4 regions of the Polymorphospora sp. NPDC050346 genome follow, and region 3 is predicted to be linked to each of the others. Evidence: riboswitches for the same ligand, from Rfam matches in the RefSeq annotation. Region 3 holds a riboswitch; each other region holds the start of a gene.
The links. A riboswitch is a leader RNA that binds a small molecule or an ion and turns the genes downstream of it on or off. The one in region 3 is predicted to bind cobalamin.
Positions count from the first base shown of each region.

Region 1: another riboswitch for cobalamin. It lies ahead of AB0I42_RS23880 (ribonucleoside-diphosphate reductase subunit alpha); the one in region 3 lies ahead of AB0I42_RS34420 (acyl-CoA thioesterase).
Region 2: another riboswitch for cobalamin. It lies ahead of metE (5-methyltetrahydropteroyltriglutamate--homocysteine S-methyltransferase); the one in region 3 lies ahead of AB0I42_RS34420 (acyl-CoA thioesterase).
Region 4: another riboswitch for cobalamin. It lies ahead of AB0I42_RS12105 (peptidase); the one in region 3 lies ahead of AB0I42_RS34420 (acyl-CoA thioesterase).

Region 1 is NZ_JBFAKM010000025.1:67-7,321, reverse strand. It holds gene AB0I42_RS23885 (ribonucleotide-diphosphate reductase subunit beta) at 1-811, opposite strand, end outside; gene AB0I42_RS23880 (ribonucleoside-diphosphate reductase subunit alpha) at 832-3,246, opposite strand; cobalamin riboswitch at 3,374-3,607, opposite strand; gene AB0I42_RS23875 (hypothetical protein) at 3,725-4,843, shown strand; gene AB0I42_RS23870 (discoidin domain-containing protein) at 5,040-7,217, shown strand.
Region 2 is NZ_JBFAKM010000020.1:20,553-27,807, forward strand. It holds gene AB0I42_RS20850 (hypothetical protein) at 64-447, opposite strand; gene AB0I42_RS20855 (hypothetical protein) at 567-890, opposite strand; gene AB0I42_RS20860 (MerR family transcriptional regulator) at 887-1,324, opposite strand; gene AB0I42_RS20865 (hypothetical protein) at 1,321-1,662, opposite strand; gene AB0I42_RS20870 (class I SAM-dependent methyltransferase) at 1,818-2,423, opposite strand; cobalamin riboswitch at 2,586-2,798, shown strand; gene metE (5-methyltetrahydropteroyltriglutamate--homocysteine S-methyltransferase) at 2,912-5,149, shown strand; gene AB0I42_RS20880 (hypothetical protein) at 5,243-5,716, opposite strand; gene AB0I42_RS20885 (DUF916 domain-containing protein) at 5,713-6,774, opposite strand; gene AB0I42_RS20890 (Ig-like domain repeat protein) at 6,859-7,255, opposite strand, start outside.
Region 3 is NZ_JBFAKM010000056.1:20,573-27,827, reverse strand. It holds gene AB0I42_RS34450 (carboxylesterase family protein) at 1-1,491, shown strand; partial or broken gene AB0I42_RS34445 (transposase family protein) at 1,611-1,799, shown strand; gene AB0I42_RS34440 (TetR/AcrR family transcriptional regulator) at 1,921-2,565, opposite strand; gene AB0I42_RS34435 (glucose 1-dehydrogenase) at 2,711-3,490, shown strand; gene AB0I42_RS34430 (nitroreductase/quinone reductase family protein) at 3,487-3,963, shown strand; partial or broken gene AB0I42_RS34425 (transposase) at 4,206-4,490, shown strand; cobalamin riboswitch at 4,598-4,815, shown strand; gene AB0I42_RS34420 (acyl-CoA thioesterase) at 4,938-5,447, shown strand; gene AB0I42_RS34415 (hypothetical protein) at 5,476-5,844, opposite strand; partial or broken gene AB0I42_RS34410 (FAD-dependent monooxygenase) at 6,017-6,138, opposite strand; gene AB0I42_RS34405 (restriction endonuclease) at 6,360-7,052, shown strand.
Region 4 is NZ_JBFAKM010000009.1:104,865-112,119, reverse strand. It holds gene AB0I42_RS12120 (family 43 glycosylhydrolase) at 1-1,247, shown strand, start outside; gene AB0I42_RS12115 (YfbM family protein) at 1,264-1,755, opposite strand; gene AB0I42_RS12110 (hypothetical protein) at 1,866-2,297, opposite strand; gene AB0I42_RS12105 (peptidase) at 2,348-3,394, opposite strand; cobalamin riboswitch at 3,503-3,642, opposite strand; gene AB0I42_RS12100 (class I SAM-dependent methyltransferase) at 4,026-4,691, shown strand; gene AB0I42_RS12095 (AMP-binding protein) at 4,688-6,163, shown strand; gene AB0I42_RS12090 (alpha/beta hydrolase) at 6,160-6,981, shown strand; gene AB0I42_RS12085 (hypothetical protein) at 6,974-7,255, shown strand, end outside.

The DNA of each region.
Region 1 (7,255 bases), on a different contig from region 3:
ACTCGCGCATGTCCGGCAGCGACAGCCCGGACACCCCGCCGTCGAGCAGATCCTCGGCGAACTGCACCTCGCACTCGACCGCCTCGGCGAGCATCTGCCGGACCTGTTCGGCGAGATCGTCGTCGAACAGGTCGGGTTCCTCGCGGCGTACGGTCTCGACCACGTCGAACGCGAACGCCATGTGCATCGACTCGTCGCGGAACACCCAGTTGGTGCCCGAGGCCAGGCCGTTGAGCAGGCCGCGCGAGCGCAGGAAGTAGACGTACGCGAAGGCGCCGTAGAAGAACAGGCCCTCGATGCAGGCGGCGAAGCAGATCAGGTTGAGCAGGAACGCCCGCCGGTCCTCCCGGGTCCGCAGCTCACGCAGCTCGAAGATCGAGTCGATCCAGCGGAAGCAGAACTCGGCCTTGCGCCGGATCGACGGGATGTTCTCGATGGCGGCGAACGCGGCGAACCGCTCCTCGTCGTCGGGCACGTACGTGTCGAGCAGGTTCAGGTAGAACTGGACGTGCACCGCCTCCTCGAAGAGCTGCCGGGACAGGTAGAGCCGGCCCTCCGGGGAGTTGACGTGCTGGTAGAGGTTGATCACCAGGTTGTTGGCGACGATCGTGTCGCCGGTGGCGAAGAACGCGACGAGCCGGCTCACCAGGTGCCGTTCGGCCGGCGACAGCTTGGCCAGGTCGGCGAGGTCGGAGTGCAGGTCGACCTCCTCGACCGTCCAGGTGTTCTTGATCGCGTCGCGGTACCGGTCGAAGAAGTGCGGGTAGCGCATCGGTCGCAGGGTCAGGTCCATGCCCGGGTCGAGCAGCATCGGGGTACGGGGTTCGGTGGTCACTGGCAGGCCTCGCAGGACTCGGGGTTCTCCAGGGAGCAGGCGAGCGCCTCGTCGACGGGCGGCACGATCACGGCCGGCGCCGGGGTGGCGGCGTCCGGGCGGGTGACCGCGACGGTCGCCTGCTGGATCCGGGTCGCCGGTCGCGACCGCAGGTAGTACGTCGTCTTCAGCCCGGACTTCCAGGCGTAGAGGTACATCGAGCTGAGCTTGCCGATGCTGGGTGCGCTCATGAACAGGTTCAGCGACTGACTCTGGTCGATGTACGGCGACCGCTCGGCGGCGAGGTCGATCAGCGCCCGCTGCGGCAACTCCCAGGCGGTGCGGAAGAGTTCGCGGACGTCCCCGGGCAGTTCGGCGATGCCCTGCACGGAGCCCTCGGCGCGGCGGATCGCGGCCCGGACCGGCTCGGTCCACAGCCCCCGGGCCTTCAGCTCACCGACGAGCGCGTTGTTGATCTGAAGGAACTCGCCGGACAGCGTCTCGCGCTTGAACAGGTTGGAGACCTGCGGCTCGACGCACTCGTAGCAGCCGGCGATCGAGGCGATGGTGGCCGTCGGGGCGATCGCGACGAGCAGCGAGTTGCGCAGGCCGGAGCGGGAGACGCGCTCGCGCAGCGCGGCCCAGCGGTCGGTCTGGGTCGGGGTGACCCCCCACAGGTCGGGCTGGAGGTCGCCGCGGGCGGCACGGGTCTGGCCGTACGCCGGGTGCGGGCCGGCGCGCTCGGCGAGGTCGGCGGAGGTCTCCAGGGCGGTCAGGTAGATCTCCTCGGCGATCCGGGTGGACAGTTCCCGGGCGGCGGGCGCGTCGAACGGCAGCCGGAGTGCGAAGAAGACGTCCTGCAGGCCCATGACGCCGAGGCCGACCGGGCGCCAGCGGGGGTTGCTCGCCGCCGCCTCCGGGCTCGGGTAGTAGTTGATGTCGATGACCCGGTCGAGGAAGGTGACCGCGGTGCGTACGGTGGCGCGCAGCTTCGGCCAGTCGATGTCGTCGCCGGCGACGTGGGCGGCCAGGTTGACCGAGCCGAGGTTGCACACGGCGGTCTCGGTGTCGCTGGAGACCTCGATGATCTCGGTGCACAGGTTGGACAGGTGCACCACGTTGCCGGGTTCGGCGGTCTGGTTGCACAGCCGGTTGGCGGCGTCCTTGAAGGTCATCCAGCCGTTGCCGGTCTGGGCGAGGGTGCGCATCATCCGGCCGTACAGGTCGCGGGCCTTGACCTGGCGCACGTAACGGCCGTCGGCCTCGGCGGCGCGGTAGGCGGCGTCGAACTCCTCGCCCCACAGGTCGGGCAGTTCCGGTACCTCGTCGGGGTCGAAGAGCGACCAGACGCCGTCGGCCTCGACCCGGCGCATGAACTCGTCGGGGATCCAGTTGGCGAGGTTCAGGTTGTGGGTACGGCGGGCGTCCTCACCGGTGTTGTCGCGCAGCTCGAGGAACTCCTCGATGTCGGGGTGCCACGGTTCGAGGTAGACGCAGGCGGCGCCCTTGCGCCGGCCGCCCTGGTTGACCGCGGCGACCGAGGCGTCCAGGGTACGCAGGAACGGGACGATGCCGTTGGACTTGCCGTTGGTGCCCCGGATCAGCGCTCCCCGCGAGCGGACCCGGGACCACGAGATGCCGATCCCGCCGGCGAACTTCGACAGGTGCGCGACCTGGGCGTAGCGCTCGTAGATGGAGCCGAGTTCGTCGCGCGGCGAGTCGACGAGATAGCACGACGACATCTGGGTGTGCCGGGTGCCGGAGTTGAACAGCGTCGGCGAGCTGGGCAGGTAGGCCAGCGACGACATCAGCCGGTAGAAGGCGATCGCCTCGGCCGGGTTGGTGGACAGTCCGCAGGCGACCCGCAGCAGCCAGTACTGCGGGGTCTCCACGACCAGCCGGCTGGTCGGGTGCCGCAGCAGGTAGCGGTCGTAGACGGTACGCAGTCCGAAGTACTCGAACCGCAGGTGCCCGTCGAGGTCGATGGCGTCGTCGAGCTTGCGGGCGTTGATCCGGACGAACTCGGCGGTCTCGTCGCCGATCAGCCCCTCGGCGTGGCCGAGTCGGATCGCCTGGCTGAACGAGGCGATGCCCTGCCCGCGTACCTCCTTGTCGATGTAGGCGCCGAGCAGCCGGGCGGCGAGACGCGAGTACTGCGGTCCCTCGCCGATCATCTCGGCGGCGATCTGGATCGACAGCCGGTCGAGTTCGGCGGTGGTGGCGCCGTCGTACAGGCCGCTGATCGTCCTGGTCGCGACCCGCAGCGGGTCGACGTCGGCGAGGTCGTCGGCCCACCGGTCGACGGCCCGGACGATCTTGTTGACGTCGACCGGCTCGGTCGAGCCGTTACGTTTGCGAACCTGCATCTGGGTCCGCCTGGCAGCGGGCGCTCCGGCGTCCGCCGGTGCCGGGGCGACCTCGGTGACCGTCACAACACTCTCCTCGCGACTTCGGTCCAGGGGTCCGGTGGCGGCGCGCGGACGACACCGACGGCCCCGCCGGGCCGGCGAGGATCACGATGGCGTCGGCCGTCCCGCGCGGCCTCGGACCACCGCGCACGGGCGTGCGCGGTGTGCTGGCAGGTCTTCGGACTCGTGGGCCGGCGCGGAGTCTCCGCGTTCGCCTACCGGCCGTCGCTTCCCAGGCGGCCCGGCTCGTGGCCGGGTGGCGCCCAGTGCTTCTGACGGCTGTCGTTCCCACTCACCGCTGCGGGGCAGTCCCGGATTCGCACCGGGTTCCCTCTTGCCTCGACCGCCCCGGACGGGCGGCCGAACCAGCTACGGGGGACACCATATATAGGGGACCTACAAAAGTCACACCCAACATCTAGGCGCGGCGTGTCGCGTGAGACACGAAACGACCGGGCCGGGGGGCGCCCCGGAACCGACCCCGGTGCGGTACGGTCCACGCGTGCGCGCAGGATGGCGACGCGGGTCCGACCCCCCGCCCCCGACCGAGACTCCACGCCGGTCCGGCACCGTGTCACCGGCGGGCGCCGTGTCGCTGGCCGGCATCGTGGCCGCCGCCGCGGCGGCGGTCGGCTGGGCGGTCGGGCTGGCGGTGTTGCAGCCGCTCACCGAGCCGAGCGGCCCGGACGCGTACGCGGAGAACAACACCTACTGGGTGCGCGACCTGCGCTTCATGGCCATCGTCGCGGTCGTGCTCGGGCTGGTCCTGGCCGCTCGCGGGGATCGGCGGGCCACCCGGACCGGTGTCACCGCCGGCCTACTCTGGATCGGCGCCGACGTGGCGCTGGACCGGTCCGACCTGGCCGGCTGGCCGGCGGCCACCGCGCTGGCGGTGCTCGGTTGCCTGGCCGTGGGCACGGTCGCGGCGACCGGGCGACGGTCCCGCCGTCCCGACCGCCGGGCGCTGGTCGTCGCCGCCGCGGTCGGCGTGGCCCTGACGCCGCTGGCGGCGCTCATCGAATCCCCGACCGACACCGAGCCGGCGCTCACGCCGGCCGCGCTCACGGTCAGCGGGACACTGCTCGTGCTGACGGTCGGTTCGGCGCTCGCCGCCGGTGTCCTGGCGGCACCGGCCGGTGGCGGCACCGTGGCGGCCGACCGGGCCGCCCCGAACCACCTGCTCCGCCGGCTGGTGCCGGCCGGGGCCGTGCTGGCGCTCGGCGCGGCCGGCGCGGCCTGGATCCGGCTGGTCGAGCCGTACGAGCGGCTGGGTCCGTCGCTGCTGCTCGGGGTGGTGCTGCTGGCCGGGCTCTCGCTGCTGTCCGCGCGCTGGCCCGCCGGCCGGCCCGCGTGGGACGCGCAGGGCGCGACGATCGCCCTCCTGGCCATCGGCTATCCGGTGCTGACGATGTTCTGGCTGTTCCTGCTGATGTTCGGTACGCCGATCGCGACCCTGCTGACCGCGCTCGCCGGCAGTGTCCCGGTCAACTCGGCCGACACCGACTCGCTGTACGCGGCCGTCGGGTCGGCTACCGGGCTGACGATCGGGGTGCTGCTGGTGGCGGCCGACCGTTCCCCGTACGCCACCCGCGACGCGGCCGCGCTGCCCGACGGCTCCTGAAACCACCCCGCCCGGCGCCGGGAACCGGCCGTCAGCATAGTTGATCTTGCCGGGGAGCGCTCCCCGAGCGTTGACTAGGCATTGACATACCTCGAAACACGGTTCAGAGTGTCCGATTAAGAGAGCGCTCTCTCATGCGGTCGTCATCGGTTGGTAACCGGGTCGACACACCACGCCCTGTCGAAGAGGAGCTGCCATGCGTCCCACCCCGCCCCCGACCGGCCGATGGCCCGCCCGCCCCACCTGGCTACGCCTCGGCGCCCTGGGCGCCACCCTCGTCGCCCTGCTCGGCGGATACGTCGTGGCCACCACCGTGACCGCCAGCGCGGCGGAGATCCTGCTCTCGCAGGGCCGGCCGGTCACCGCGTCGTCGACCGAGTCGATCGCGTTCCCGGCCTCCGCCGCCGTCGACGGCGACAACGGCACCCGCTGGTCCAGCGCCGCCGCCGACCCGCAGTGGCTACGCGTCGACCTCGGCTCACCGGTCGCGGTCAGCCGGGTCGCGCTGCGCTGGGAGACCGCGTACGCCAGCGACTTCACCATCCAACTGTCGACCGACGGCTCCTCGTGGACCACGGCACACACCACCGTCGGCGGCACCGGCGGCAACCAGAGCCTGACCGTGGCCGGCACCGCCCGCTACGTACGGCTGCACACCACGAGGCGGGCCACCGTCTGGGGCGTGTCGCTGTTCGAGTTCCAGGTGTACGGCGGCAGCGCACCCGGCGGCTGCGGCACCACCAACGCCGCCCAGGGCCGGCCGGCACTCGCCTCCTCGGTCGAGTCCGGCGCCCACCCGGCCAGCGCGGCCGTCGACGGCAACACCGGCACCCGCTGGTCCAGCGCCGCCACCGACCCGCAGTGGCTGCGCGTCGACCTCGGCAGCACCCAGGCGATCTGCGGCGTGACCCTGAACTGGGAGGCGGCGTACGGCGTCGCCTTCACGATCCAGACCTCCGCCGACGGCAACAGCTGGACCACCGTCCACACCACGACGAACGGCACCGGCGGCGTGCAGAACCTCACCGTGACCGGGTCGGGGCGGTTCGTCCGGGTGCACGGCACCACCCGGGCCACCCCGTACGGCTACTCGCTGTGGGAGTTCCAGATCCGCACCGGCACCACCGGCACCCCGTTGCCGACCACCCCGCCGCCCACGACGCCGCCGCCGACCACTCCCCCGCCGGGCGGCAGCCGGCTGCTGTCGTACCAGAAGCCCGCGGTCGCCTCCTCCGACCAGAGCGACGTCAACTGCTACGAGTGCGTGCCGGCCCGGGCCTTCGACAACGACCCGGCGACCCGCTGGGCGACCAGCTCCACCACCGGCTGGGTCGACCCCGGCTGGATCTACGTCGACCTCGGCGCGACCGCCACCATCACCCAGGTCGTGCTCCAGTGGGACCCGGCCTACGCGACGTCGTACCAGATCCAGGTCTCGCCGAACGCGACCACCTGGACCACGATCTACTCGACGACCAGCGGCCGGGGCTTCAAGGAGACCGTCAACACCACCGGCACCGGCCGCTACGTGCGGATGTACGGCACCGCCCGGGCCACCCCGTACGGCTACTCGCTCTACGAGTTCCGGGTGTACGGCACCGGTGGCAACCCGGTCGCCCCGCCGCCGATGCCGCCGGACCCGGTCTTCCCGGCGACGCGTCTGGTGTGGAGCGACGAGTTCAACGGCCCGGCGGGCAGCAAGCCCGACCCGACGAAGTGGACGATCGACCCGGGCACCGGCCAGAACAACGAACTGCAGTACTACACCAACAACGACAACGTCTCGATGGACGGCACCGGCTCGCTGGTGCTGGAGGCCCGGCGGCAGAGCGCCGGCGGGCGAGAGTACACCTCACACCGGATGAACACCGGCAACAAGTTCCACGTCCAGTACGGCCGCATCGAGGCCCGGGTCAAGGTGCCCAAGGGCAACGGCCTGTGGCCGGCGTTCTGGATGATGGGCGCCGACTTCCTCACCGGCCGGCCGTGGCCGTACAACGGCGAGATCGACATCATGGAGGTGCTCGGCCGCAACACCCTGGAGGGCTACTCGACCCTGCACGCCCCGCAGTACAACGGTGGCGGCGGCTACGGCCTGAAGTATCCGGCACCCGGCGGCGTCGACTTCGCCAACGACTACCACGTGTGGTCGGCCGAGTGGGACAGCCGCGGCATCACCTTCAAGGTCGACGGCCAGACCGTCTTCTACGCCGGCAAGGACACCGTCGAGTCGACCCGCGGCCCGTGGGTCTTCGACCACCCGTTCTACATCATCCTCAACCTGGCCGTGGGCGGTGACTTCCCCGGACCGGTCGACGGCACGACGCCGTTCCCGTCCCGGATGTACGTCGACTACGTCCGCGTCTACCAGTGACAACGGTGGCGGGGGGGGGGGGCCCGCCGCCCCCCCCC
Region 2 (7,255 bases), on a different contig from region 3:
GCCGGGCCGGCGGGGCGGGCGCGTGGGGGGCGCGCCGGTGCGACTCCTCTTGTGGAGATCTGCCTACGTTCGACTGACGGCCAACCGGATCAGGCTGGGACGCAGATGTGCACCCACCGCCGGCTCGCCGACGCTCCTGCCGGACGTGCCCCCGGGGGCGGACTGGAGCGACCGGGTGGCGGGGATCGCGGTCTCGGGTGCCGCGGTGCCGGACGGGAGGGCGGCGCAGCGCTGGACGTCGTGGCCCGACGAGTCGGCGGCGCAGTGCTGGTTGGAGAGTGCGTCCAGCACGACGGTGGCCGAGCCGGCGGGATGGGAGCCATGGTGATCGGCCGGGCACGTGCCGCAGATGCCGGGATGAACGATGATCATGCCGACGAGGACGGCGGTGAGCAGGCACAGGCGACGGAGGTGTTGCCGCAACCGCCATGGCGCCCCGGATCTCATCGCCGCCGATCCTAATGGCCCGCGGTCCGGCCCGGAGCGGGTGGTCCCGTCGATCACGGGCGGGCGCGGCCCGGTCACCGGCGCCGCCCGGTGCGGCCGCCGGGGACCCGGTCGTGCGTTCAGCAGCCGCAGCCGCTGCCGGCGCAGTTGCCGGCGGCACCGGTCCCGGCGCCGGCCCGGGTGCCGCGCTGCCGGTGCAGCCACCACATGCCGAGAGCTGCCACGGTGAGCGCGGCGGAGACGGCGAGAAGGGCATTCCTGAGTACGGCCGCGCCGGCGGCGGTGACCACGCCGGTCGCGATGAGCAGGGGGATGACGCAGCAGGCGGCGCAGGCGAGGGCGGCGAGGCCGCCGGTGATCTTGCTGCGGGTGGGCGGGTCGCCGTCCGTCCGGTGCGGCTTGTGCCCGGGGCGAGTGGCGGGCGGCGGGACGGTCTGGTTCACGCGGGGTCTCCGTCGGGGTCGGCGGCGCTGCCGATGGTCAGGAACGGGATCGGGCAGTCGGCGCAGGTGCAGTCGGTGAGGCTGTCGCAGCGGGCGTCGACGACCTCGACCAGGGTCGTCCGGATGGCGTTCAGGTCGGCGATCCGCGCGTCGATCTCGGCGATCTTGTCGATCGCGCGCTGTCGCAGGTCGGCGGTCGGGTGCCGGCGGCGGCCGGTGTCGAGAAGGTCGGCCACCTCGTCGAGGGTGAATCCGAGCCGCTGCGCCGCCTTGATCACCTGGAGCAGGGCGACGGTGTCCGGCGGGTAGAGCCGGTGGCCGCCGTTGGAGCGGGCCGGTTCGGCGAGCAGGCCCCGGCGCTCGTAGTAGCGCAGGGTCTGGATGTTCACCCCGGCCTGTTCGGCGACCTCGCCGCTGCGTAGCCCGGGGGTCACCGGGCCGGCCCGGGCGCGGCCGCGGCGGCCCGGCCGACCAGGGACCGCAGTACGTCGGCGTGGCCGGGTGGCACCCGTACGTCGAGGGTCAGCGGGCTGTCGTCGTGGGCCGGGCTGACGGTGAAGGTGAAGAACGAGCAGCAGCTCGCTTCGCGCGCGGTGAGATCCCGTACCGCCGTTTCGAGGTCGGGCGGGCCGGCCAGGCTGAGTCGGGCGTGGGTCGGGGTGAGCGACTCGACGGCGCGCACGGCGGTGGTGAGCAGGGCGTCGAACTCGGCCAGCCGGGGTGGCCGGTCGGCGGTGGGCAGGGTACAGGTGTCCGGGACGACGAACGGCATCACAGCCTCCTCGTACGGGCGGTTCCGGTGCCGGGTCGGCGCCGGCCATCCGACGGTAAGCCTGTACCCGGGTACCGGATGCAACAGCCCGGACCGCCGCGGGCCCGCACCCGCGTGCCCGACGGGTCGGCGCCACCCGTCGGGCCGGCGGCCGGTCAGGGTCGCGACGGCTCCCGTCGCGCCCGCAGGACGGTGTCGTTGCGGTGGTGCGTCCCCGGCGGCGCGGGAACCGTCCGTGGCCGGATCTCGTCGACCAGGACGGCCCAGTCGTCGTCGAGCAGCCCGGCGACCTCTCCGGGTTGGTAGAAGTCGGCCGGGTCGACGTCGAGGTCGTGCCGCGGCGGAAGATCGGCCAGATCGTGACTGACGACGAGCAGGGTTCCGCCGGGTGCGACCGTGGCCAGCAGGCTGTGCAGTACGGCGTGGCCCGGTTCGCGGCGCAGCGGGAAGTACTGGGCCGAGACCAGGTCGAACGGGCCGGCCGGTGGTGGCTCGGTGGCCAGGTCGACCCGGGTCCATGTCACCCGGCCGGTGTCGTCCCCGGTCGCGGCGCGGCGCAGGGCCACGTCCGAGATGTCGACGGCGGTCACCTGCCAGCCGCGCCGGGCCAGCCAGAGCGCGTCGGCACCCTCGCCGCATCCGAGGTCGAGGGCCCGCCCCGGCGGCAGGTCGGCCACCTCGGCGACGAGGACGCCGTTGGGGTTGCCGCTGAAGAGCCGTTCCCGGCTGAGGTACCTGTCGTCCCAGAACTTCGCGTCCATGGTTACCACCCTCGGGTTCGTTAGTGCCGGAGGTGACCACCTCCGGCGCCAACATGCCGCACCCCGGACGGGTTGACAAAGAAGTTTGCGGAAACCGCAAAGTGGCACCCCTGCCGTCCCGTACGTCGGACACCGTCACCCGGGCACCGCCCGAAGGCCCGTACGATGTCGGACGGTGCTGGTTCGCCCGACCCGTGAGGGTGGGGCGTCGTAAGAGGGAACCCGGTGCGAGACCGGGACTGCCCCGCAGCGGTGAGTGGGAACGAACGCCGTCAACAGAGCACTGGACCGCGAGGTCTGGGAAGCGACGGCCAGTAGGCGACCATCGGGTCACGCCCACGAGTCCGAAGACCTGCCAGCGCCGCGCACGCCGCCGGTGTGCGCCGCCGGCGGCCTCTCGGGAGGGCCAGGGCGGAAGCCGGTACCGACCCGTACCCTGCCTTCCCCCTCCCGTGCCCCGCCGGGCACCTCGAGGGAAGGACCCACCGTTGAGCACCGCATTCGGCCAGAGCACCGTGCTCGGCTATCCGCGCATCGGCACCGACCGAGAGCTGAAGAGGGCCGTCGAGGCCTACTGGGCCGGCACCGTCGACGCCGGCGAACTGGAGCGCACCGCCGCCGGGCTACGCGCCGAGGTCTGGCGGGCGCTGCGGGACGCCCGTCTCGACGCGATCCCGTCGAACACCTTCTCCTACTACGACCACATGCTCGACACCGCCGTCGCCGTCGGCGCGGTTCCGGACCGGTTCGCCCGGCTCGGACTGTCCGAGTTGGACACCTACTTCGCCATGGCCCGTGGCGTCGACGCCGAGCCGGCGCTGGAACTGACCAAGTGGTTCGACACCAACTACCACTACCTGGTGCCGGAGATCGGCCCGGACACCGCCTTCGTCGCCGACCCGGCCAAGGCGCTGCGCGAGTACGGCGAGGCCCGCGAATTGGGCATCACCACCCGGCCGGTGCTGGTCGGGCCGGCCACGTTCCTGCTGCTGGCCAAGGGCGACGATCCGTTCGCCCGCCTCGACGACCTGGTCGAGGCGTACGCCGGGATCCTCACCGCCCTGGCCGACGCCGGGGTGGCCTGGGTGCAGCTGGACGAGCCCGCGTACGTCGCCGACCGCGCCCCGGCGGAGATCGACGCGCTGCGCCGCGCCTACACCCGGCTCGGTGGGATCGAACACCGGCCACGGATCTTCGTGGCCACCTACTTCGGCGAGCTGGGCGAGGCCCTGCCGGCCCTGCTGGACACGCCGGTCGAGGCGATCGGCGTGGACCTGGTCGCCGGGCGGGGCAACCTCGACCGGCTCGCCGCCGCGGGGCCACTGCGCGGCAGGACCATCGTCGCCGGCCTGGTCGACGGACGGAACATCTGGCGTACCGACCTGCGTGCCGCGGCGACCGCCGGGGCGGCGGTCGCCGGGCTCGCCGACCACGTCGCCGTCGCCACGTCCTGCTCGTTGCTGCACGTCCCGGTCGACCTGTCCGTCGAGACCCGCCTCGACCCGCACCTGTACGAGCGGCTCGCGTTCGCCCGGCAGAAGGTGGACGAGGTCGTCCTGCTCGGCCGCGCGGTGCGCGACGGCACCGGGCACCTGCCGGCACCGCCGCGCCCGGCGCCGGCGGCGTGGCGGCACGACGACGTACGGGCCCGGCTCGCCGCGCTCGGTCCCGCCGACCGGCGGCGCGGTGACCACGCCGACCGCGCCGCCCGCCAGCAGGAGCGGCTGGGGCTGCCGGAACTGCCCACCACCACCATCGGGTCGTTCCCGCAGACCGTCGAGCTGCGTAGGGCGCGCGCCGCCCACCGGGCCGGCACCCTCGACGAGGCCGGCTACACCCGGCGGATGCGCGCCGAGATCGAGCACGTCATCCGGCTCCAGGAGCGGCTCGGTCTGGACGTGCTCGTGCACGGCGAACCGGAACGCAACGACATGGTGCAGTACTTCGGCGAGCAACTCGACGGGTTCGCCGCCACCGAGCACGGCTGGGTGCAGTCCTACGGCTCCCGCTGCGTGCGACCGCCGGTCATCCACGGCGACGTGACCCGTAAGGCGCCGATGACCGTCGCCTGGTCGACGTACGCCCAGTCGCTGACGAGCCGGCCGGTCAAGGGCATGCTCACCGGCCCGGTCACCATCCTCGCCTGGTCGTTCGTCCGCACCGACCAGCCGCTGGCCGACACCGCCGACCAGGTCGCGCTCGCCCTGCGGGACGAGTGCCACGACCTGGAGGCGGCCGGGATCAGGGTCATCCAGGTCGACGAGCCGGCGCTACGGGAAACCCTGCCCCTGCGCGGGGCCGACCAGAAGACCTACCTGGACTGGGCGGTGGCGGCCTTCCGCCTGGCCACCAGCGGCGTCGCCGACGACACCCAGATCCACACCCACCTGTGCTACTCCGAGTTCGGCGAGGTGATCACCGCGATCGACGCCCTCGACGCGGACGTGACCAGCATCGAGGCGTCCCGTTCCCGGATGGAGGTCCTCGACGACCTCGCCGCGGTCGGCTACCGCCGGGGTGTCGGCCCCGGGGTGTGGGACATCCACTCGCCACGGGTGCCGTCCCACGCCGAGGTGGTCGAGGCGCTGCGCCGCGCCGTCGCGGCCGTGCCGGCCCGGCGGGTGTGGGTCAACCCGGACTGCGGCCTGAAGACCCGCGGCTACCCCGAGGTCGAGGCGTCGCTGCGGCACCTGGTCGCGGCCGCCGCCGAGGTACGCGGCAACTGACGGCACCAGGTCGGGCGGGCTCTCTCCGGTCCGCCCGGCCGGGCGCCGGCGACTTCGGCGTACGGCACGGCGTCCGGGACGCCCCCGGCGGATTCACCTGCGGCGGCTGAGCGTACGCAGCCCGGCGCCGGCGCCGACCAGGGCCGCGCCGAGGACCAGGATGCCGCCGATGGCGAGCCCGGTCTGCGGGAGCCGGCCGCCGGGGTCGGGTGACACCGACGGGGTCGGTGGCGCGGGGGTGCCGGTCGGCCCCGGGCCGGGGGTCCCGGTGGGGGTCGGTTCCGGGCCGGTGGGGGTGGGTCCGGGCGTGGTCGGCGCCGGTGCGATCGACACCGTGACCTCCGTCCGGCGCGCGGTCCCGGAGTCGGGCGCCGCCGACACGGCCCGGAATCCGCCGGCCAGCGGTGCCCCGAGGGCGGCCGAGACCACGGCCGGCGGCACGGGCGCGGCCGGCGCGGCGGTGGCCGTGGCCGCACCGGTCATCCCGGCGGTGAGCAGGAGCCCCACCGCGACCCGTGGGACGGCCGCCCGGTTGGCCGGACGCGGGGCGCGGCCGGCCGGTGTCATGACGCCACCGGTCGGACGGTCGGCGCCGCCTCCGGCGTGGCGTCGAAGCCGCCGGCGGCGACGATGCGGTGCCAGCGCCGGTTTCGCAGCCACCAGCCGAGCAGCAGCGCCCCGGCCAGCAGCAGCCCGGCCGCCAGCGGCCACGGCACCGCCCACAGCGCCGAGTCGCGGCTCAGCGAGGGCAGCGGCGCGCCGCTCTCCTCCGGGTTGACGGTGACGGTGGTGGTCAGCAGGCCGGCCGGGAACACGCCGGGGAACCGTTGCGTCAGGCGCAGTTCCGAGTCGGGCAGCAGCTCGGGGATGTCGATGACCTCGCTGTTGGCGACGCGTATCCCGAACGGTCCGGTGACCTGGACCCGGGCCTTGCCGGAGAAGCGGACGTTGCCGTCGTTGGCGATCCGGTACGTCACCGTCATGTCGCCGCCGAGCGACAGCGGCGGGTTGGCATAGTCGACGTCCAGGGCGGAGATCAGGGCGGCCGGTTCGACCGGGCCGGCGACCCGCAGGTAGATCCGGGCGGCGATGCGTCGCTCGACGTTGACGGTCTGCCCGTCCTCCTGCCGTTCCTCGGTGTTGACCGAGGCGATCACGCCACCGATGTGGTCGCCGGGGCTCGCGTTGGCCGGTACCGCGAGTTCGAACGGGACGTCGGCCCGCTTGCCGGCCGGCACCGTGTACGACTTCTTCGGCAGGGTGACCCAGCTTCCGACGCCGGTGGCCGGCTCGTCGGCGGTCAGCAGGGCGAATCCGCCGTCCGGGGCGGTGAAGGCGTCGGTCGCGTACACGTTGACGGTCAGCGGCTTTCCGGTGAGGTTGCTGACCGCGACCCAGTCGGTGATCTTCTCCTCGGGGTTGAGCTCGTACGCGAACTCGTTGCGCCCGTTCGGTCCGCGCGGGCTCGACGGCTGCACGCTCCACCGGAACTCCTCGGCCGGGGCGTACCCGGGCAGCGCCGGTGGCGGGGCGGGCGCGGCGGCGGCCGGACCGGTGGCGCCGAGGATGACGGCCGACCCGACGAGCAGCCGGACGACCAGGCGGGTGGCACGGGAGTGGGTCATGTCAGCGGCTCCGTGGAGTCGGTCCGGCAACGGTGGTGGGGATGCCGGGCCCGGCGGGCCCGGCATCCCCCGGTTGCGGAAAGGTCAGGCCAGGGTCAGGGTCAGGGTCGCCTTGTACTCCCCCGGCGCCACGTTGTCGGGGATGGCGAGGTCGAGGTCGGCGCCGCAGGCGAAGACGCCCGCGCTGGCACCGGCCGCCGACGAGCACAGCGTGCGGGTGTCGCCGAGGTCGGCCGCGGTTCCCGCGGTGACCGCGCCGGAGCCGCTGGTCTTGCTGGCCGACGGCGTCCAGGACAGGTTGCCGCCGGCGATGGTCGCGTCGGGTCCGACGAAGTCGGCGAGCTGGCCGGTCAGGTCCCAACCGGCGTTGCTGCCCCGAAGGTCGGTGACGGTGGCGCCCTGGAGCGCGCCGGTGGCGTTGCCGCCGACGGAGCCGCCGGCCAGGATGGCGGTATCACCGGCGAGGTCGAGGGTGAACGCA
Region 3 (7,255 bases):
ATGTGTGAACAGCCAAGGGTACGGACCACGGAAGGCGTGGTGCAGGGGCGCCGGCGGCAGGGGCACGCGGTGTTCCGCGGCATCCCCTACGCCCAGCCCCCGGTCGGAGCGCTCCGATTCGCCGCGCCCGCGCCGCCGCACCGCTGGGAGGGGACGAGGCAGGCGGTCGAGTTCGGCCCCGTGGTGCCGCTGTCCTTGCCGATCGACGTGCCCCCGCAGGGCACCGACTGGCTGACGCTCAACGTCGGCACTCCGGATCCCGGCGCGGCGGGACTGCCGGTGCTGGTGTGGATCCCCGTGGGCGGCTACCTCTCGGCGGCGTCGAGCGACCCGATGTACGACCCGGCAGCGCTGGCCGAGGCGGGAGTCGTCGTGGTGACCATCAACTGCCGCGTGGGCGCGGAGGGATTCGCGTTCCTCGACGACGTGCCGCCCAACCGCGGATTCCTCGACCAGATCGCGGCGCTGGAGTGGGTGCAGCGCAACATCGCCGCCTTCGGAGGCGACCCCGGCCGGGTCACCGTGGGCGGGGTGTCCGCCGGGGCGGGCTCGGTCGCCGCCCTGCTGACGATGAAGTCCGCGCGCGGCCTGTTCCGGCGGGCCATCGCCCATTCGGTGCCGGGGCTGCACAGCACCCCCGCGCTGGCACGGCAGGTCACCGCCGCGTTCGCGGACCGGCTCGGCGCGGCGGCCCCCACCGCCGAGGCTCTGCGCGACATCGACCCATGGCACCTGGCCGCCGAGCTCACCTCCTTCAACGCCGGCCTCCACGCGCACCGGGAGAGCTGGGGACGCCTCACGGAGACCGGCACCGCGCTGTGCCCCGTCGTCGACGGCGAGGTCCTCCCGGAAACGCCCTGGCCCGCGCTGACCGGCGCGCGCGCGAGCGGGACCGAACTGCTGGTCGGCCACACCCGGGACGAATTCCGGTACTTCAGCGTCATGAGCGGACGGTACGGCACCTTCGCCGAGGAGGACGCCCACGCAGCCCTGGAACTGCACGCCCCGCAGCCGGACGGCGCGCGGGCCTACCGTGCCGCGTTCCCGCAGGCAGGCCCGGAGGAGCTGGTGGAGACGGTGTACTCCGACGCCCTCTTCCGCATGCCGTCACAGAAGCTGGCCGAGGCGAACGCCGCAGCCGGCGGCACCTCATACCTGTTCGAACTGTGCTGGGTTGCCCCGGCCCTCGGCGGCATCCTGGGCGCCTGCCACAGCCTCGACGTGCCCCTGGCGTTCGGCACGCTGGACAGCCCCGTCGGCACCCAGCTCATCGGCGGGGAGCCCACTCCCGAGGCCGTCGCGCTTTCCCGCGAACTCCAGGAGGCATGGGTCCGCTTCGTCACCACCGGCGACGCGGGCTGGTCCGCTCACCGGCCCGGCGGGCACCTCACCCGCGTCCTGGACACCGAGTCGAAGACCCTGCCCTACCCCGAACAGGCATCCCGCCAGGTCTGGGAAGGCCACTTCCCCGCCCCCTTCGATCTCTCGTGATTGTCCGGGTCGGCTCCTACGACTGCGACGCCGCCACTCACCTGCCCATCGGGGACAGCGCGAATTGGCGTACAGCCAGGCAACACCCGGCCCGCTTGGCATCAGATCCCACCCGGCTGTACTACTGCGGCAAGCACCATCATCACGGCGTCAACCTGCAAGGGCTGGTCGATCCGCGCTGCGGCGACCTGGTGTGGATCTCTGACGGGCTGCCTGGCTCCACCCACGACCTGACCGCCGTCCGCATGCACGATGTGATCATCACCGCGCGATGGGCGGACGTGGAACTGCTGGCTGACAAAGGCTGATCGAGGTGGTCAACACATCGACACCCCCTTCTTCGGTGTCCGCCCCGGGATGCCCCGCGAACGCCCTTGGTGCCGACGGCCTCGATTGCTTAGGCATCAGCTTCTTTGGTGGCGGCGGGACTCAGTCGTTGGTGGACGCCCCTGGTTCAGTCGCGGCGTACCGGGCGGCGATGGTGCGGACGGCCTCGTCGACTACCTGAGCGACGCGTTCGGCGCTCACCTCCCAGCCGGGCACCAGGAGTGTTGGCCAGAAGACGTAGTTGGAGATCATGCCCAGGAACTGGGTGGCTGCGAGGTTCACGTCCTCGACCCGCACCGTTCCCGCCTCGTGCTCAGCCAGGAGGTAGCTGCGTACGGACTCGAAGTAGGGCATCTTCCCGTGCGAGAACTGCGCATGGGCCAGCTCCGGGAACCGCGGCAGCTCGGCGATGACGATCCGGAACAGGTCGGTCATCTGGGGCCGGCTCAACAGCTCGGCGTAACGGCGACCGATGGCGCTGAGCCCGTCAACGACGTTGCCTGCCGGCGGAGGATCCTCCTCGTCAGCGGTTGACCAGGACTCGGTGACGATGGCGTCGAACAGGGCAGCCTTGCTCGGAAATTGCTTGAACAAGGTGGCCCGCGAGACACCCGAGCGCTCTGCGATCCGCGCCAGCGATGTCCGGTCGTAGCCCAACTCGAGGAACAGTGCGGTCGCGGCGGTCACGATCAGCGCGCGCTTTTCCTGGGCGACGCGCTGGTGGTACGTCGGTACGACCCTGCTCATGGACCGAGCATACGAGGTGAGTGGCTTGACTCGCCACTGCCACCAATCTAGTGTCAGGGCAGTGGTGAGTCGCTCGGCTCGCCATCGGCTGATCGTTCATCGCCGATGATCCCGGTCAGCCACCCACGTACCGAAGGAACATCGGATGAACCGCTTCGACAACCAGACCGTGCTCGTGACCGGTGGGACCGGTGGCCAGGGATCGAGCCACGTACGCGCCTTTCACGCGGAGGGAGCGAACGTGGTGATCGGCGACATCGACACCGAACGCGGCGCCGCTCTCGCCGACGAACTCGGGACCCGCGCTCACTTCACCCGCCTCGACGTCACCGACGAGAGCTCGTGGTCCGCCGCTGTGCTAGCCGCCGAGAGTGCCTTCGGCGCCCTGAACGTGCTCGTCAACAACGCGGGCGTCCAGAACCCGCCGGCGCCGATCGAGAACACGGACCAGGCCACGTGGTCGCGCATCCTCGACATCAACCTCACAGGGACCTTCCTCGGGATCAAGGTCGCCGCCCCCGCTCTGCGACGCGCAACAGGGGGAGCCATCGTCAACATCGCCTCGACGATGGGCCTGGGCGGCACGGCGCACTACGCGCCGTACGTCGCCAGCAAGTGGGCCGTGCGAGGCCTTACCCGAACGGCAGCGCTCGAGCTCGGCCGGGACCACATCCGCGTGAACACCATCCACCCCGGCGTGATCGCGACCCCCTTCATCCAAGAACCAGCAGCCGGCGCCACCGCGGCAATCGCCGACTTCTACTCACCCGAGCCGTTCGCCATCCCCCGACTTGGAGAGCCGACCGACGTCACCCGGCTTCTCCTGTTCCTCACGTCATCAGACGCGTCGTTCATCACGGGGTCGGAGTACGTCATCGACGGTGGACTCCTCCTCGGGCCCGCCCTTCAGACCGAGACCGCATGAGCAGTCCAGACACGACCGGATGGAACGACTCCGTACGTGACGCGTCTCTGTCGCACCTGCCCGATCACATCCGGCGAGCCATCGAGATCACCCCCGCCGCAGGCACCAGCGAACGGATCATCGACATCACGACGCTGGGGCGCCGCACCGGCCGGCCACGCCGCATCGAGATCTTCTTCTACCGAGCTGCGGGCACCACCTACCTGTGTAGCGGCGCCGGCGGTGCCGCGACCGACTGGCATGCGAACCTTCTCGCCAATCCCAACTTCACCTTCCACCTCAAGAACGGGATCCGCGCGGATCTGCCTGCGCGGGCCGCGCCTGTCACCGACCCAGCTGAACGTCAGGCCGTGCTGGCGGAGATCGTCGCGGATCTCAACCAGCCCCACGACCCTGGCACCATCCGGCCGACTCGGCTCGAAGACTGGGCTGACAGTCGGCTGATGCGCATCAGCTTCCGCCATCGGCCGTGATCGCGGATCCCTCGACAGATGGACCTACTCCCAGGGACTGGGGTGTAGTCGCGGCTAGAGCAGCTCTTCGCCAGATGAGGGTGTAGCTGGCGCGGCGGTCCCAGATGGATGTCGAGGTTTCCAGAGGGAAAGGCTCCTACACGCTCATCCTGAAAGAGAACCGTGCTCGACGCTACCGTCGGCGACCGCTCGCACGCGTTCGCCCACCCCGATCTAACGACCTTCTGCAGACTCGACGAGCTCGTGGCCGCGTGTTGATGACCGCGCTGATCGACTCGGTCAGCGCCGGCGTCCCGGCCGTGCGGAGCGAGGTCATCACGCTGGGTCGGACGTTGAAGAAGCGTGCCGACGACGTGCTGGCCTACTTCGACCGGCCCGGCACATCCAACGGCCCGACCGAGGCGATCAACGGACGGCTCGAACACCTCCGCGGCTCCGCGCTCGGATTCCGCAACATCACCGACTACATCGCCAGGTCCCTGCTCGAGACCGGCGGCTTCAGGCCACGACTACACCCTGGTCTGTGAAGAGCCGGTAACCGGCGGAACCTGTCGGGTCTACGACACGTACTGGCACCCGGCCTCGCTCTTTTCCGGTGTGCCCGGCGCCACGGCACGCCGGCCCGCACACGGCTATGGTGGCCGATGGCGCTGGTATGCCCGTCCCACCAGGGCGGGCGTCGTAAGAGGGAACCCGGTGCGAGACCGGGACTGCCCCGCAGCGGTGAGTGGGAACGAACGCCGTCAACAGAGCACTGGACCGCAACGGTCCGGGAAGCGACGGCCGGTAGGAGACCGGTACCCCCGGTCGTGCCCACGAGTCCGAAGACCTGCCCGCGCTGCGCACACGGTCGGCGTGTGCGCTGCCGACGGCCTCGCGGGTGGGCCGGACGCGCGTCCCGCCACGGCCCCTGGCCGCGGTGGCGTTCGCCGTCCCGTCCGTGGCGCCACCTTTCTGGAACGGACGAGACAGCGATGACACCACCGGGGCGACCGCCGTCGGCGTCGCAACTGACCCTGTCGCAGATCATGGACCAGCACCACACCAACCTGATGGGTACGGTGCACGGCGGACGCATCCTCAACCTCATCGACTCCGTCGCCGGGGTCGTCGCCGCCCGGCACTCCGATGGCCCCGCGGTCACCGCCGCCATGGACGAGACCGTCTTCCTGCAGGCCGTACGCGTGGGTGACGTCGTGCACGTACAGGCCAGGATCACCTGGGCCGGGCGCAGCTCGATGGAGGTCGCGGTCAAGGTCACCGCGGACCGCTGGGACCGGGCCGTCCCGGCCACCACCGTCGCCACGTCACACCTCGTCATGGTCGCCGTCGACGACGACGGCAAACCACGAACGGTGCCGGCGCTGCTCCCCGAGACGCCCGGCGACCACCAAGCGTTCCGGCAGGCCGAGATCCGGCGACGGCACCGACTCGCCCTACGCGATGCCCTCGCCGGCCACGGCCCGGACCAGGTGGCCGTCTGATCCCGTCACCGCGATCACAGGTACGTGATCAGCGGACCGGCAGCCGGTTCAGGACGACCTCCGGGGCGATGTCGGGTGTGTGCCGGCTCCTCCAGCCGACATGTCCGTCCGGCCGGACGAAAACGACCCCGAATGCCGTCACGTCGAACACGCTGGTGGACGAGTTGCCCGGGCCGCCGAGCACGTCGGGACCGACCGGGTGTGCGCAGCGGCATCCGTCGTTCGGCGGCGACCGCGCTGCCTTGTCTGCCCAGGCCGCCCCGGCCGGTGTGGCGAGCAGGGTCGGCCTCGGCCCGAGCAGGTCGAGGGTGGAGACCCGCCGGTCGCCGTCTTGCTGCCAGACGTGCGGGAAGTCGGTGGCCGAGACGGGCCGTCGGGACGTACTTGGCCACCGCATCGTGGTCGGGCGCGGCGGTGCCGTCGGGCAGGACGGCGTTCGAGCTGTAGGCGTAGCCGAGGACGAGGCCTTCGCCGTGGCGAGCCGGGGGCGGGGCGCCGGTGCGGTGGGCGGTGACGGCCTCGACCAGGTGCCGGTGACTTTCATCGGCGCTGGCCAGGGCGACGGGCCCGCGTTCGGCCTCATAGCTGTCGATCAGGCGGGGCCGGCCCAGCCGTGGTGGACGGCGGCGAGTTTCCAGGTGAGGTTGTCGGCGTCGGCGATGCCGCAGTTCATGCCGTACCCGCCCGTAGGGGCGCGGACGGCCGTGTAGACGATCGTGGCCGTGTCGGGCGGTCGTCGCCTTGCTCATCATCGACCCGTACGACCCTGCGGTCGGCTTCGATTGAAATGTCGTACCCCGCATCTACAGTGATCACTCGCTGCTCACTGGCAGCCAGTGTTGGCTCAGGCTTGGGGAGGTCGTGGGCATGGCCCGACGTCAGCGCCGTACTCGTCGCAAGTACTCAGGTGAAATGCTGTTGCTCACCGGCATGTTGCTGCTTGTGCTGGTCTGGTTGGTGATCGAGTTCGTCGAGCGGCACCCGGTCCCTGCCGCCCTTCTTGCTTTTGTAGTGGTCGCTGGCGCGGGCTTCTGGCTGTGGACGCGTGTACGGCGGGCGCGGCGATTGGCGGACTGGGAACGCAATATCGCCGTCACGGACTCGATGACCGGTCCTCAGTTCGAGCGGTATGTTGCACGGCTGATGCGCGTGAGCGGGTTCCGCAAGGTCAGCGTGTGCGGCGGCGCCAATGACATGGGAGCCGACGTGATCGCCTACACGCCCGATGGGCGGCGGGTAGTCGTGCAGTGCAAGCGATACAAGGGCAAACTGGGTAGCCCGGATGTGCAGCGCTTTGCCGGCACCGCTCGTGACGTCCACAGAGCGGACGTGGCGTTGCTGGTGACGACAGGGACGCCGACGCGGCCGGCGCGGGAGGTTGCACGACACTGCCGAATCACCTTGGTGGACCGACCCATGTTGACGGAATGGGCCGCCACGCAGGTCGCGCCGATCCCCAGCTTGGGCGCTCCCACCACCACGCGGCCACCTGCGCCACCAGCAAGCCCAAGACTCCTTCGCCAGCCCTCGCCAACCCCGGCAGGGGGAAGTCCCTGTCCGCCTCCCACATACAACGAGATGTTGGAGGCGGACACGTCCGGGTAGCCGGAGAACGGCGCCGTCGGCCGGATGGCACCGTCACCTGTCAAAGGCACGGGCACGTTACCAGCCGACGTCCCCATAGAGTCAACCGTCGTCTCCCCAAATCGACCTGTGGCTGCGTCTGGCAGAGGTCCTCGACGTCGATCCGGAGTACTTCGCCGACACCGACGCCGAACGGCTCGGCGCCGACGTACGCACCGCGCTGG
Region 4 (7,255 bases), on a different contig from region 3:
ACGACCGCATCGTGCTGCGCCGCGCCACCACCCTGCAGGGACTCTCCACCGCCCCGGAGACCACGATCTGGCGCCGGCACACCAGCGGCGAGATGAGCGCCCACATCTGGGCACCGGAGATCCACTTCATCAACGGCCGGTGGTACGTCTACTTCGCCGCCGGCCGGGCCGACGACATCTGGCGGATCCGGATGTACGTGCTGGAGAACTCCGCCGCGAACCCGCTCGGCGGCTCGTGGACCGAACGCGGCCGGATCACCACGCCGTGGGACACCTTCGCCCTGGACGCCTCGACGTTCGTCGCCGGCGGGGTGCGCTACCTGACCTGGGCGCAGCAGGAGCCGGGGATCGCCACCAACTCCAACCTCTACCTGGCGCGGATGGGCGCCGACCCGTGGACGATCACCGGCCCGGTGACCCGGCTGACCGTGCCGACGTACGACTGGGAGACCCGGGGCTTCCGGGTGGCCGAGGGACCGGCGGTGATCCAGCGCAATGGCCGGATCTTCCTGACCTACTCGGCCAGCGCGACGGACGCCAACTACTGTCTCGGCCTGCTGACCGCCGCCGCGACGGCGGACCTGCTCAATCCGGCGTCCTGGACGAAGAGCCCGACCCCGGTCTTCGCCAGCAACGCCGCCACCGGCCAGTACGGTCCCGGCCACAACTCGTTCACCACGTCCGACGACGGGCAGAGCGACATCCTCGTCTACCACGACCGCAACTACCGGGACATCACCGGCGACCCGCTCAACGACCCGAACCGGCGGACCCGTATCCAGAAGCTGTACTGGAACGCCGACGGCACGCCCAACTTCGGCATCCCGGTCCCCGACGGCGCGACCCCGGTACGGCTGCGTTCGCACGACCTCGCCGCCAACTTCGTCCGCCACTTCGCCTACCGGGGCCGGATCGAGCCGAACGTGACGAACCTGGCCGACTCCCAGTTCCGGATCGTCACCGGCCTGGCCGGCTCCGGGTCGGTGTCCCTGGAGTCGACCAACTTCCCCGGCCACTACCTGCGGCACCGCAACTACGAGATCCACCTGGAGCGCGACGACGGCTCGGCCCTGTTCCGGGCCGACGCGAGCTTCGTCCGCCGGCCCGGACTGGCCGACGGTGCCGGGATCTCGCTCGAATCGGGGAACTTCCCCGGCCGGTACGTCCGCCACCGCACCGGGCTGCTGTTCATCGAGCCGGTGGGCACGGCCGCCGAACGGGGGTCGGCAACGTTCCACCTGGAGTGACAGCGGTCGCCGACGCTCACTGGTCGACGGTGAAGATCACGTGCTTGCCGTCGCGGGCGGCGCGCTGGAAGAAGGCCACGAGATCGGTGAAGTTCGCCCAGGTGTATTCGAAGTCCTCGGCGCCGTGGTTCACGCCGTAGTCCTCGACGTCGATCGCCCGGTAGCCGGCGAGCAGCCGGTCGCGGTCGACCGGGACGAGCGCTTCGGCGACGTCGCGTACCCGGTCCGGGGTGAGGAGGCCGACGATGTAGTCGTCGTCCTCGTGGACCTGGAGACCGCCGAGGACCGCCGCGTTGAGGGGATAGTCGCCGTTGTCGTAGCCGAGCAGGCCGTCGGTAAGGCAGCGGTGGATCGCGTCCCAGGCCTTGTCGGTCTCGCAGTGGTCGACCTCGTCCCAGGCCTCCTCGATCCCGGTGACGATCGCCATCACCGCCGCGTCGTCGTCGGCCGACAGCAGCCGGGCCGCCGCCTCCTCGTCGATCGCGAAGTGCACACCGAGACTGCTCATGACCCGTTCTCCTCCACCGGAACCCGAAATGCCTGGCGGGAGGGTACGGGAGCGGGCCGACACATCCGGGCCGGGCGGGGGGAAGCCGCCCGGCCCGGATCGTCAGCGGGTCACGGGGGCGAGATGCCCGGGGCCGCGCCGGACCCGAACGACCATCCCTCCACAGTGCCCGGTGCCGGGTTGTAGCTGCTGGCGCCGAGCGTGCTGTACGACCAGCTGCCGCCGGCCGGGGCGTGCCAGTACGACCAGTACGCGCTGGCCGGCGGGGTGTTGACGCACGGTTCGGTGGCAGCGGTCGGCAGCCCGTCGAGGCGGCAGACGAACGCCAGCCCCCACCGGGCCGTACCGGTGACGGCGAAGCCGGCGCCCTGGAGGGCGGCCAGCCCGGTGGCCGGGTCGCCGGGCGCGCACCGTACCTCGATCGACCCACCGAAGGCGGTGAAGTCGACGACGACCGTGACGCCGGTCGTCCCGGTGCAGGCCGCGGCGTGCGCGGCCCGGGGCGCCGGCTCGGCGACGGTGAGGCCGGCGGTCAGCACCAGGAGCGCGGCGAGGGTCGCGGCCCAGCGTCGGGTCCGCGCGATCGCCGTACTCACCGGCACGCCAGGGTGGGCGCGGCGCCGCGGGCGCCGGTGGCGGAGAGCTTCGCGAAGCCGACCGCGGCCAGCCCCGGGACGGCCTGGGCGGTGGCCCGGGGCGCGGTGGCCGGGTCGAAGCCGGCGCTGGTGTACGCGACCGCGCCACGGTCGGCCACCTGGCCGGAGCAGCCGACCTGGAGGCCGAGCAGGAAGATGTTCGCCCTGGCGGCGGAGATCAGCCGCCCGCCGGCCCACAGCGCCTGGGCGGCGAGGCCGGTGCTGTTGGCGTTCGGTTCGCCGGCCGCGTTGCCGAACGAGCCGTTCGCGGCCTGTACGCCGGTCAGCCAGGCGAGCCCGGCCGTCGCGTCGGCGTACCGGTCGACGGCCAGCAGGGCCTGCACGGCCAGCGCCGTCGCGTCGACGTCGCTGACGCAGGTGGCCTGCGCGAACAGCAGCGGGTAGCCGCCGTCGGCGCAGCGGCTGCCGGCCAGGAACGCGGCGGCGGTGGCGGGGGCGCCGGCCGGGGTGCGGTCGAGGGCGAGCAGGGCGAAGGACTGGCTGAAGGCGTTGCTGTAGTCGCCCCACGCGGACCGGTCGGAGAACCGGCCGGACGGGTCTTCCAGGCCGCGCAGTCGGGCGACCAGGTCGACGCCGCCGAACGCGGTCGGGTCGGCACCCCGGACCTGGGCGGCGAGGGTGAGCTTGGCGGTGGCGCCGGCGTATGCCTCGGTGCTGCCGTCGCCGACGTAGCCGGTGAGGATCTCCGGCCGGGCGAGCCAGGTGAGCGCCTTGGCACCGTTCTCGTCGGCGACCTTGGCGGCGGCGAACGCGAAGACGGCGTCGATGGTGAGGCCCTGGTCGGGATAGCTGACGCCGCCGAACTCGGTCTCGAAGCGCTCGCCGTCGACCATCTGCCGGGCCAGCCAGCCGGCGGCGGCGTCGGAGCGGCTCAGGGTCGGCGGGGCGGCGGCCGCGGCGGCCGGTGTCGCGACGGTCAGGGCGGCGGCGAGTACGCCGCACAGCAGGGCGGGGAGTTTGTGCCGGGATAGCGAGCGGACCATGTGTGGGCACGCCTTTCCGGCCCGAAGGTAACGAGGCCGGAGGTCCCTGCGCTCACGATGCGCGGTGGGGATTTATCCGGACTCCGTCCCGTGGGCCACGACGGGTGAGGAGCGGGTTTGCGCGCAGGTGGGCATTCGGGCTCACCGCCGGGCACATTGCAGTGCTCGACGGCCTACCGTTGCGGGCCAGCGCCGGACTTCGACCGGACTTTCCCCACGGTGCACGCATCTTCTGTTGTGGACGGTAAGTCTTTCCGAATCGCCCGCCCGGTGTCAATCCGCTGGTGGGTGGCATGTGCCACCCCGGATGTCACCCTCCCGACAGTCACTCTCCGCAATGTGGCAACGGTGCGACGGACGTGAATTCGAAGGGCCCGTATCCGCCGGGTTCGTCGGATGATCTACCCGTTTCTAACTGAATGATCATCGTCTATAGTGATGCTCGGCGACGTGGCCAGGTGGCATTGCTGCCGGGTGCATTCTTTCTGGATCTCGGCAAGCAGGGGAGACCGGGTGAAACCACTGCACCACGGTCAATGTCTGGCGCGAATCCGGCCGCCCATTGGGGCGTAGCTCGGCCACCGCCCAGCCCTGACCGATCCATTGCCGTAAGGCTGATGGGGGGAGACCTGTGACCACCGAACTCTGGAATCCGGCGACCTTCGACGCGTTGCGGCGGCAACTGATCCCGTCGTTCGACCTCCTCTACGGCAGCGCGGTCAGCGTGGTCGCCATGTCGGTGCCCCGCCGGCCCCGCATCCTCGACCTGGGCGCCGGCACCGGCCTGCTCAGCGCGGCGCTGCTGGAGCGGCTGCCCGACGCCGAACTGCTGCTCGTCGACCGGTCGCAGCCGATGCTGGCCAAGGCCGTGCAGCGCTTCGAGACCGTCGAGCACGTCCGCACGCTGGTCGCCGACCTCACCGACCCGCTGCCGGTCGGCCCGTTCGACGCCGTCGTCTCCGGCCTGGCGATCCACCACCTGCCGCACGAGGGCAAGCGCGACCTGTTCGCCCGCATCCGCGACGTACTGCGCCCGGGCGGCCTGTTCGTCAACGTCGAGCAGGTGCTCGCGCCCACCCCGGCGATCGAGGCGCTCTACGACCGCCAGCACGAGAAGCACGTGCACGACTCCGAGACGCCGGCCGACGAGTGGGCCGCCGGCCGCGAGCGGATGAAGCACGACATCTGCATCGACGTCGACACCCAACTCGACTGGCTGCGGCAGGCCGGCTACGCGCAGGTCGACTGCCTGGCCAAGGACTGGCGGTTCGCCACGTACGCCGGGTGGACGGCATGACCGCCGAAGAGCCGGACACGCTCTACGGTGCCGTACGCGCGGTCGCCGCCGCCCGCCCCGACGCACCCGCCGTCGAGACCACGGGAGGAGACGCGGTCAGCTACACCGAACTGGTCGCGCTGGTCGACCGCCTGGGCGGCGGCCTGGCCGCCCGGGGCGTACGCGCCGACGACAGCGTCGCCTTCGCCATGCGCAACAGCATCGGATACGTCGCACTGATCATCGCCGTGGCCCGGCTCGGCGCCCGCTACGTACCGCTGATGGGCAACTTCGACGCCGCCGACCTGCGCACCGCGCTGGACCGTACCGAGCCGGTCCTGGTGGTGACCGACGGTCACCGCGAGCTGCCGCCCGGGCCGCCCACCGTGGGCCTCGACGAGCTGGGCGCCGCCGACCCGCTCGCGGAGCTCGCCACCGAGGTGCACCACCGGATCTTCCGCACCCTGTGGACCTCCGGCTCGACCGGCTTCCCGAAGCTGATGGCCTGGCGGCAGGACAAGTTCGTGCGGGAGCGCCGTCGCTGGATCGCCGACGTCGACATCCGCGACACCGACGCGTTCCTCTGCCGACACACCCTCGACGTCGCGCACGCCACCGACCTGCACGTCTTCGCCGCGCTGCTGTCCGGGGCCCGCCTGGTGCTGGCCGACCCGGCCGCCCCGGCGGACGTACTGCTGCGCCAGCTCGCCGCGTACGGGATCACGGTGATGAGCGCGCTGCCGAAACACTACGAGGACCTGGTGGCGGCGGCGGACGGCGAGGTCGACCTGTCCCGGCTGCGCCGGCCGCTGTGCGGTGGCGCCTACCTGCCCCCGGCCGTCATCCGGCGGGCCGACGAGGCGCTCGGCATCCGGATCCGGCAGATCTACGGCTCCACCGAGTTCGGTCTCGCGCTGGGCAACATGACCGACGAGGTACAGGCCGACGCCGGCATGATCCCCGTACGCGGTGTCGGCACCCGCCTGGAACCCTTCGCCGAAGCGGTCGGCACCGAGCCGGACATCGGCGAGCTGGTGCTGCGGTCGGACTGCACCAGCGAGGGCTACCTCGGCAACGACGAGGCCAACGCCCGCACCTTCCGCACCCCCGAGTTCTGGACCGGCGACGTGGCCCGCCGCGGACCCGACGGCTCCTACCGCATCCTGGGCCGGGTCTCCGAGGCGCTGGCCACCCCGGCCGGGCCGGTGCTCGCCCCGATGCTCGACGACGAGATCGCCGGCACCGGCGCCGTCGACACCGCGGTCTGCCTCGCCGTCCACCCCGGACGGTACGCCGCCCAGGTCGCCGTCGCGGTCCGGCCCGCTCCCGGCCGGTCCGCCGACGAGGTCGGCAAGATCGTGGAGGACATCCTGCGCACCCACGGGCTGGACGGCACCGTCCGGTTCGTCGACGAGATACCCCGTACCCCGGTCGGCAAGATCGACAAACCGCTGCTGCGGCACCGCCTCGGCCTTTCCGGAGGATCCCGATGAGCATCCACCACGACCGCGGCACCGGCCCGACCCTGCTGGTCGTACCGGGGCTGGCCGCCACCGCCGGCTTCCTCGCCGAGGCCGTCGCCGACCTCGCCGCCGACCACCGGGTGGTCACCGTCGAACTGCCCGGCCACGGCCGCAACACCGGCGGTACGGCGTCGCTGGCCGCCGCCGCCGAGGACGTGCACCGCACCGTCGAGGCGCTCGACCTGCGCGACGTGACCCTGCTCGGCTGGTCGCTCGGCGCCACCGTCGCGTACGGCTACCTCGAACGCTTCGGCGCCGCCCGGACCGCCGGGCTGGTCTCCGTCGAGCAGACCCCGTGCCTCGTCGGCGACGACGGCTGGCCCTTCCCGGCCTTCGGCAACCTGACCACCGCCGCCGCCGCGCAGTTCGGGCAGGCCATCGCCGCCGACTACGGCGCGTTCGCCGACAACCTGGTCCGCGGCTCGTTCGCCGCCGGCGCCGACCCCGATCCGGCGGTCGTCGCCGACCTGGTCGCGCAGGCCGGCCGGTGCGACCCGGCCGCGGTCGGCGCGCTGCTCGCCGACGCGGTCGCCGCCGACTGGCGGCAACGGGTCTCCCGGCTGGGCGTCCCGACCCTGCTCGTCCACGGTGCCCGCAGCCAGGTCTATCCCGGTGCCGTCGGCGGCTGGCTCGCCGACGCGATCCCGGGCGCCCGGCTGGAAATCTTCGCCCACAGTGGACACCTGCCGTTCGTCGAGGAGCGCGACAGGTTCACCCGTACGGTCCGCGAGTTCGTCGCCCGGGTCGCCGAGCCGGCCCGCATCCATGGGAGTGAAGCCGATGGCTGAAACCACCGCCGCGTCCCCCGCCCGCCGGCTGAGCTGGATCTACCCCGACCGGGGCACGGCCTGGCAGCGCCGCGCCGAGGACGAGGCCGTCTGGGAGCCCTACCGGAAGGTGGCCGCCGACCTCGGCCTGGAGATGACGCTCAACAAGCCGGAGGAGATCGCGGTCGACACCACCGACGCGACCCGGCCAAGGCTCTACCTCAACGGCGACCCGGTGACACCCGCCGACACCATCTTCGTCACCTCGCTCTACTCGCTACCGCACCAGAGCCAG